Regions from separate parts of the Rhizobium sp. P1_E1 genome, predicted to be linked through region 1. Evidence: riboswitches for the same ligand, from Rfam matches in the RefSeq annotation. Region 1 holds a riboswitch; the other holds the start of a gene.
The links. A riboswitch is a leader RNA that binds a small molecule or an ion and turns the genes downstream of it on or off. The one in region 1 is predicted to bind cobalamin.
Positions count from the first base shown of each region.

Region 2: it holds a riboswitch for cobalamin, as region 1 does, so the genes downstream of both, cobU (bifunctional adenosylcobinamide kinase/adenosylcobinamide-phosphate guanylyltransferase) here and nrdH (glutaredoxin-like protein NrdH) in region 1, are expected to answer to the same signal.

Region 1 covers NZ_JBFUAY010000025.1:21,249-25,878, reverse strand. The annotation lists gene AC1D1Z_RS12080 (heavy metal translocating P-type ATPase) at 1-1,218, shown strand, start outside; cobalamin riboswitch at 1,383-1,606, shown strand; gene nrdH (glutaredoxin-like protein NrdH) at 1,872-2,093, shown strand; gene nrdI (class Ib ribonucleoside-diphosphate reductase assembly flavoprotein NrdI) at 2,108-2,512, shown strand; gene nrdE (class 1b ribonucleoside-diphosphate reductase subunit alpha) at 2,491-4,630, shown strand, end outside.
Region 2 covers NZ_JBFUAY010000003.1:33,625-38,254, forward strand. The annotation lists gene cobN (cobaltochelatase subunit CobN) at 1-840, opposite strand, end outside; gene cobW (cobalamin biosynthesis protein CobW) at 845-1,894, opposite strand; gene cobU (bifunctional adenosylcobinamide kinase/adenosylcobinamide-phosphate guanylyltransferase) at 1,899-2,423, opposite strand; cobalamin riboswitch at 2,585-2,981, opposite strand; gene AC1D1Z_RS02505 (chloride channel protein) at 3,240-4,630, shown strand, end outside.

The sequences.
Region 1 (4,630 bases):
GAGGAAGCTCAGGAATCGAAGGCGCCGACCGAACGCTTCATCGATCGGTTCTCGCGCTATTACACGCCCGGCGTCGTCGTGGTCGCAGCGCTTGTCGCGGTCGTTCCACCGTTGCTGTTCGCTGGGCCGTGGGGCGAATGGGTCTATAAGGGCCTTGCGATCCTTTTGATCGGCTGCCCCTGCGCGCTCGTCATCTCGACGCCGGCGGCGATCGCCGCCTCGCTTTCATCCGGTGCGCGGCGCGGGCTGCTGATGAAGGGCGGCGCGGTGTTGGAAACGCTCGGCAAGGTGACGATGGTCGCCTTCGACAAGACAGGCACGCTGACAGAAGGCAAGCCTCAGGTGACCGACATCATTTCCTTTGGCCTGAGCGAGGCGCAGGTGCTGTCGCGCGCGGCGGTGCTGGAGCAGGGTTCCAGCCATCCGCTGGCGCTGGCGATCCTCAACCGCGCCAAGACGGACGGCGTTCCCGTGCCGCCGGCCTTCGAGCTTGAAGCGYTGCCGGGCAAGGGTGTCAGCGGCAAAGTCGGCGGTGAGGCGCTGGATCTGCTGTCGCCACCTGCCGCCCGCGAGCGCGGGACGCTCAGCGCGGAACAGGATGCACGCATCACGGCGCTGAACGACGAGGGCAAGAGCGTGTCGGTGCTGCTCGTCAACGGTGTTGCGGCCGGCCTGATCGCCATGCGTGACGAGCCGCGTGAGGATGCCGAGGCCGGGCTCGCTGCCCTCAAATCAGCAGGCGTCAAGGCGATGATGTTGACGGGCGACAACAAGCGGACGGCAGCAGCCGTTGCCGGCATGCTCGGCATCGACTGGCGCGGCGAGATGATGCCAGAGGATAAGCAGCGGGTCGTTGGCGAATTGAAGCGCCAGGGCTTCATCGTGGCCAAGGTCGGCGACGGCATCAACGATGCTCCGGCGCTGGCCGCTGCCGACATCGGCATCGCCATGGGCGGCGGCACCGATGTGGCGCTGGAGACGGCGGATGCTGCCGTGCTGCACGGACGCGTTGGCGACGTGGCGCGGATGATCGAACTTTCCAAACGCACGATGCGCAACATCCTGCAGAATATCACCATCGCACTCGGGCTGAAGGCGCTGTTTCTGGTGACGACGATCATAGGGATCACCGGGCTCTGGCCAGCGATTCTTGCCGATACCGGCGCCACCGTGCTGGTGACGATCAATGCACTGCGGTTGCTTCGGATAAAAATATGAATGTCGTTTGAGGAGCCGGCTTCTGCCGGCTCTCTTTATGATGCGTTCTCCACAGCGCTTTTCCGTTAACGCTTCGTTATCCACATCATACACAGGCGCGGCGATTCGTTGCCGCCATTGTTGCGCCGCCACAACAACTTGTTGACGTCATGATCGATTCGCGTACCATATCTAGTGTTCGAGGTTCCGTCGATTCGTGAGGATCGGTGACTAAGACGGGAATTCGGTGCGCTTCGCCATCATGGCGCGGCAATGCCGGGGCTGCCCCCGCAACTGTAAGCGGCGAGCAACTGTCCGATTTCAGGTCACTGGAGCATGATGCTCCGGGAAGGCTGGGCAGGCGCTTTGACCCGTGAGCCAGGAGACCTGCCTCGAACGAAACGTCCACGGGCGGGGTGTCCGGAAGGTCGCGTTGCATGGCTGCGGGGAATCTCCGCATCGCGTTTCGCAGGCCCGAACCTCCTCATGAGCCACTTCGGGGTGAAGTCATGTCAGAATTTCAGTTCAGGCCGCCACCCGCTAGAGGTAGAGGGCGGAGTACGCCCAGCGGCTAAACAGCCGCACAGCTCAAAATCATCAGAGAATTTTTCGACGGATATCGACAGATTTCCGATCGATGTCCTGCGCCCAATCGCATCGTCACGAGGAATATCATGACCATTACCGTCTACAGCAAGCCTGCCTGCGTCCAGTGCACTGCCACCTACCGCGCCCTCGACCGTCTGGGCGTCGATTATGACATCGTCGATATCTCGCAGGATGCCGAAGCGCTCGATCGCGTCCGCAGCCTCGGCTACATGCAGGCGCCTGTCGTCATCGCCGGCGAGCAGCATTGGGCGGGCTTCCGTCCCGACATGATCAGCGCGCTCTCCTGACCTGAGGACAAGCGATGGGCCTGATCGTCTATTATTCCAGCCGATCCGAGAACACCCATCGGTTCGTCGCCAAGCTCGGTCTGCGCGCGGCGCGCATTCCGCCAGGTGGCGCAGACGCGTTCCATATCCGCGAACCCTTCGTGCTGATCGTGCCGACCTATAGCGGCGACGGCGGCAAGGGTGCCGTTCCCAAGCAGGTGATCCGTTTCCTCAACGATGCGGAAAACCGAGGACACATCCGCGGCGTGATCGCCGCGGGCAACAGCAATTTCGGCGAGACATACGGGCTCGCCGGCGACGTGGTCTCGCAGAAATGCCAGGTGCCGTACCTTTACCGGTTCGAGCTCATGGGCACCGACGACGACGTCGCCAAGGTCAAACACGGAATGGAACGATTTTGGACACGGGAACAACCCTGACGCGGGATGCGGGCGCAAAACCGCATCAAATTTTTGCTCAGCCCGCCGGGGAGAGGCCGCCGAAAGCAGCCGAAACCCTCGACTATCACGCGCTGAACGCGATGCTGAACCTCTATGACGATGAGGGGCGGATTCAGCTCGACAAGGATCGTTTGGCGGCCAAGCAATATTTCCTCCAGCATGTGAACCAGAACACGGTGTTCTTCCACAATCTGAGGGAAAAGCTCGATTACCTCGTGACCGAGGGATATTACGAGCAGGAGGTTCTCGACCAGTATTCCTTCAATTTCGTGCGGGATCTGTTCGACCAGGCCTATGCCAAGAAATTCCGTTTCCCGACCTTCCTCGGCGCCTTCAAATATTACACCAGCTATACGCTGAAGACCTTCGACGGCAAGCGCTATCTCGAGCGCTATGAGGACCGCATCTGCATGGTGGCTCTGGCCTTGGCGCGTGGCGACGAGGCCCTTGCCCGCGACATGGTCGACGAGATCATTTCCGGCCGTTTCCAGCCGGCGACGCCGACCTTCCTCAATGCCGGCAAGAAGCAGCGCGGCGAACTGGTTTCCTGCTTCCTGCTGCGCGTCGAGGACAATATGGAATCGATCGGCCGGTCGATCAATTCGGCGCTGCAATTGTCGAAGCGCGGCGGCGGCGTGGCGCTGTCGCTGACGAATATCCGCGAGGCAGGCGCGCCGATCAAGCATATCGAGAACCAGTCCTCGGGTATCATCCCGGTGATGAAGCTGCTCGAAGACAGTTTCTCCTATGCCAACCAGCTCGGGGCGCGGCAGGGCGCGGGTGCGGTCTATCTCAATGCCCATCATCCCGATATCATGCGCTTCCTCGACACCAAGCGCGAAAATGCCGACGAAAAAATCCGCATCAAGACGCTGTCACTCGGCGTCGTCGTGCCCGATATCACCTTCGAACTCGCCAAGAACAATGAGGATATGTATCTGTTCTCGCCCTATGACGTGGAACGCGTCTATGGCGTGCCTTTCACCGAGATTTCGGTGACGGAAAAATATCGCGAGATGGTGGCGGATGCCCGCATTTCGAAGAAGAAGATCAAGGCGCGCGAATTCTTCCAGGTGCTTGCCGAAATCCAGTTCGAGAGCGGCTACCCCTACATCATGTTCGAGGACACGGTGAACCGGGCGAACCCGATCGCCGGACGTATTTCGATGAGCAATCTATGCTCGGAAATCCTGCAGGTCAGCGAGGCGAGCGAATATCATGACGACCTTTCCTACAAACATCTCGGCAAGGATATTTCCTGCAATCTCGGCTCGCTGAATATCGCGGCGGCAATGGATTCGGCAGATTTCGGCAAGACGATCGAGACCTCGATCCGGGCGCTGACAGCCGTTTCCGACATGAGTCACATTTCCTCGGTTCCCTCGATCGAGAAGGGCAATGACGAGAGCCATGCGATCGGCCTCGGCCAGATGAACATGCACGGTTATCTCGCCCGCGAGCGTATCTTCTACGGCTCCGAGGAAGGCGTCGATTTCACCAATATCTATTTCTATACGGTGACCTATCACGCAATCCGCGCCTCGAACCTTTTGGCGGTCGAACGCGGTACGAGCTTCAAGGGCTTCGAGAATTCGAAATATGCCTCCGGCGACTATTTCGACAAATATACAGAGCAGCTCTGGGAGCCGGCGACGGAGACGGTCAGGGCGCTGTTCGAGACGTCAGGCATTCACATTCCGACGCAGGAAGATTGGGCCACGTTGAAGAAGGCGGTGATGGCCTCCGGCCTCTATAACCAGAACCTGCAGGCGGTTCCGCCGACGGGGTCGATCTCCTATATCAACCACTCGACCTCCTCGATCCATCCGATCGTCTCGAAGATCGAAATCCGCAAGGAAGGTAAGATCGGCCGCGTCTATTATCCGGCGCCGTTCATGACCAACGACAATCTCGACTATTATCAGGATGCCTACGAGATCGGGCCGGAGAAGATCATCGACACCTATGCGGCGGCGACCCAGCATGTCGACCAAGGCCTGTCGCTGACCTTGTTCTTCCGCGACACGGCAACGACGCGCGACATCAACAAGGCGCAGATCCATGCCTGGAAGAAGGGCATCAAGACGATCTACTACA
Region 2 (4,630 bases), on a different contig from region 1:
AAAGCCCGTCGTGTTGATGACAACGTCGGGTTTCAGCGCCGAAAACACGCTTTCGAGAATGCCGGTGGAGATGGGATCCTTGAGGCTATAGGCAAAGACCGGCAGCGGCCGGAGGCCGAGTGCGGCCAGCGCCTCGACAAGCGCTTCGATCGGCCCGGTCTCGCCGCTCTGCACCAGGGCGCGGTAGAAGCTGATGGCGACTGTAGGGGATTCAAATCCCTCCTCCGCTACCATCCCCGCACCCGAAGACATATCTAAAACGACCCGCCGCCACTCCTCGACCCCGATCAACCCCCGCCCCGGCCACCAAATACCTGCCTTCATCAAAGGCACAGCCGGTGCCGGCTTATCTGTGCCCGACAGCATCGCCCCGGCATAATCGAGAAACGCCCGCGCATTAGCATCGCCGCCCTCGATCAGATAGGCCCAGAGCGCGTTGAGATCGTCGAGATCAACATTGGAGAAAGGAACCAGCCCCGCATCTGGCCTGGCATCACCCGGCAAGACCGCAATCAGTGCACCGGCGCGAGCCGCAGCCGCATGCAGCGCTTCCAGCGCATAGTGGAAATAGCTGGCGCCGCCGAGCGCACGCACGATGATCAGCTTCGCATGCCGCGCGGTGCGCTCGACATAGGTATCGACCGACATCGGATGCTTGAGGCTCATCAGACTGGCGAGCCTCAGCGAAGGTGCTGTCCGGCGATCGCGATGGGCGGCTGCGATCGCGGCAAGCTCGCTGTCGGCCGCCGACAGGAACAGGATATCGCCCGGCGTCTGCCCAAGGTCGATTGCCTCCTCGCCGTCGCTGATCGTTCCCTGCTGGGCCAGAAGCAGATGCATCGGTCTATGCCAGCGCTTCGATCGCCGCCCTCACCGCGTCCTGGTCCATTTCGTGCAGGCCAATGACAACGAGGCGTGTGCCGCGCTTTTCTCCGGCTGCCCAGGCGCGGTCGAAATAATGGTCGATGCGGCTGCCGACGGCCTGGAGCTGCAAACGCATCGGCTTGCCTGAAACGTCGACGAAACCCTTGAGACGCAGCACGTCATGGGCTGATATGATGTCCTTCAGCGCTTCGACGAAACCGGCGGGATCGGCAATGGCTCCGAGATCGACGACAAAGCTGTCGAATTCGTCGTGATCGTGCGGCGCGCCATCCTCATGCTCCAGCTCGTGATGCGACTTGCGATTGGCGACATCGTCCTCCGTGCCGATGCCAAGGCCGAGCAAGATGCCGGCTGACACCTCGCCATTTCTCGCCTCGATCATCACGGGCTTGCGCACCGTGCGGGAGGCGACCTCGTCGCGCACCCTGATAAGGCCCGCGGCGTCGATCAAGTCGGTCTTGTTGAGCACGATGAGGTCGGCGCAGGTGAGCTGGTCCTCGAACAGCTCCTCGATCGGGCTTTCGTGATCGAGCGATTCATCCTCGGCACGGCGCGCATCGACGGCATCATGGTCGTCGGCGAAACGGCCGGCGGCAACGGCAGCACTATCGACCACCGTGATGACACCGTCGACGGTCACCTGGGTGCGAATGTCGGGCCAGTTGAWGGCGGCGACCAGCGGCTGCGGCAAAGCAAGGCCCGAGGTTTCGATGACGATATGGTCGGGCCGCTGTTCGCGTTCGAGCAGCTTCGTCATCGTCGGGATGAAGTCGTCCGCGACCGTGCAGCAGATGCAGCCATTGGTGAGCTCGATAATGTCGTCCTCAGTGCAATTCTCCGCACCGCAGCCCTTCAGCACGTCGCCGTCGACGCCGAGATCGCCGAATTCGTTGATAATCAGCGCAATCTTCTTGCCGCCGGCATTGGTCAGCAGGTTGCGGATCATCGTCGTTTTGCCGGCACCGAGGAAGRCGGTGATGACGGTTGCGGGAATCTTCTGCTGGTTCATGGACTTAACCCTTCATTTTCAGCGGCAGGCCTGCCGCGATGAAATAGACTTCGGCGGCCTTCGCCGCGATCGATTGGTGCAGCCGGCCGGCATGATCGCGAAAATCCCGCGCCATGCGATTATCCGGCACGATGCCGAGACCGACCTCGTTGGAAACGAAAACGAGCCGCGCCTTCGCGGCGGGCAGGAAATCGGCAAGTGCGGCAAATTCCACCGCCATCTCACGCTCCTCGATCATCAGATTGGTGACCCAGAGCGTCAGGCAATCGATCAGCACGATGCGCCCTTCGCCATCGATGTCGGTAAGCTTGCCGACAAGATCGAGCGGCTCCTCATGCGTCGTCCAGGACGGACCGCGATCGGCCTTGTGTTGCGTTATGCGCGCCTGCATCTCCTCGTCCCAGGCCCGCCCGGTGGCAAGGTAGTGGCGATCCAGATCGGTCGCGGTGACGAGGGATTCGGCGAACCTGGACTTGCCGGAGCGCGCGCCGCCGAGGATGAAGACAGTGTTGGAGGGGGCAGCCGTCATGCCGGCGTTGCCTTCTGAATAGATGCCGCGCAAGCCGCTACGGAAGACGCCGGCGGCTGTAAGGCCCCGCCAAATCGCGCCGCACCAGGCTGCGCTGAATTCAATCGTTCAGCCAAGACAACCTCCGTGCTGGCAACGGGCATAGTGCCCAGGTGTGGGCTTCGCGCCCGGCACGCATGGCAGGTCTCCTGGCTCGCGGTTATCGGCCGCGATCGGGGCAGACCGGAAACCGGTCGCCCTGATCGTGCCAGCGGATCATCCTCGCCTTCCCGGCTGCATCAGTGAAAAGGTGGACGATTCGTAGACTTGAGAGGCGTCCGACCCCGGTTGATCACCATGCATATCCAGTGGCTTTTCCGGCATGCCGCCCGTCCCGCCCGCCTGCACGATTGCAGGCTGCCGGCAGAAAGGGCTTAACGCCGGATGGAAGACCCTGACCGCTCTACAGTCGCGGGGTCGGCTGTGATGAAGGCGCCCGGCTTGGGTCCGCCGCGTCACATTCCCTTTTCATCCGGAAGGGCGTAACACCGATCCGGAACCATCCGTTATGTCGGGATGGTCGGGCGACCATCCGTTGAGGGATGGTTAGGCAAGCTCAGAGGTGAAGTCAACCGGCCTTGGCGACCGGGCAATGGCCGGCCAGAGGAAGCAACTCCGCCAACACGACTTACTCTACCTAAAATATCGTCATTTATCAGAGACTTACGTCATAAAAATTTGTCCCAGCCGCCGGCTTTTCGCCGCAATTGCGTCGCAAGCGGACTGCGCGACCATCTCCGCCCTTGACCGGGCCTCTCCCCGCCTAGTTGTCTAGCCATGCTTATGAAATTGGATCGGCGCCGTTTTCGTGCGCTGCGTGTTTTCTTCGATCCGGGACGCCTGCGGGCGCTGACCCGCCGTAGCGAGGTCGGTCTGTCGCTGGCGGGCGCCGTCGTCGGCATCATCTCGGGTCTCGCCGTCACCGGCATGAGTTACGTCTCCAACGAGCTGCATCAGCTGGTCTTCGGCATCGCCGACAGCGAGCGGCTGAGCTCGTCCGAGATCGAGAACAAGATGCTGCTGCTCACTGCCCCCGTCATTGGCGGCGCCCTGCTCGGCCTGTTGCTCCTAGTGCTGGCGAAACGACGCAAGAAGCCGATGGTCGACCCGATCGAGGCCAATGCGCTGCATGGCGGCCGCCTGTCCTTGACCGACAGCATCATCGTTGCCGTGCAGAACCTGATCTCCAACGGTTTCGGCGCCTCCGTCGGCCTGGAGGCCGGCTATACCCAGCTTGCCGCCGGCCTCGCCTCCAAATTCGGCCTGAAGCTGCAGCTTCGCCGCTCGGACCTGCGCACCCTCGTTGGCTGCGGCGCGGCGGGCGCCATCGCCGCCGCCTTCAACGCGCCGCTGACCGGCGCTTTCTATGCCTTCGAGCTGATCATCGGCACCTATACGATCGTGTCGCTGACGCCTGTCGTCGTCTCCGCCCTTGTCTCCACCCTGATCGCAAGGCTGCTTGCCGGCAGCGATTTCACCATCGATATCGGCAGCTTCGGCTCGGTCGTGCCAGCCGATTATATCCCGGCACTGCTGCTCGGTGCTTTCTGCGCCGGTGTCGGCATCCTGATCATGCAGGGCGTCGCCTTTGTCGAAGAGCTGGCGCGCAAGAGCTCGATCGCCCCACCCTTCCGCCCGGCACTCGGCGGCATCATCGTCGGGCTGTTGGCGATGATCTCACCGCAGGTGCTCTCGGCCGGCCACGGCGCGTTGCATCTGAACCTTTCCCGTGAGGTGGCGATCCCGACGCTGATCGGCCTCTTCCTCTTGAAATCCTTCGCCTCGGCGATCTCGATCGGCTCCGGCTTCAGGGGTGGGCTGTTCTTCGCCTCGCTGTTCATGGGCGCCCTGCTCGGCAAGCTCTTCGCCTATTGCGGCCCCTATTTTGCCGATGCGACGCTGACGCCCGTCATCTATGCCGTGGTCGGCATGAGTTCGCTCGCCGTCGCCGTCATCGGCGGGCCGCTGACCATGACGTTCCTGGCGCTCGAAATCACCGGCGATTTCCTGATCACGGCACTGGTGCTCGCCGCCGTCATCACCTCCTCGCTCGTCGTCCGCTCGACCTTCGGTTACTCCTTCGCCACATGGCGCTTTCATCTTCGCGGCGAAAGCATTCGCAGCGCCCATGATGTCGGCTGGATCCGCAATCTGACGGTCGACAAGCT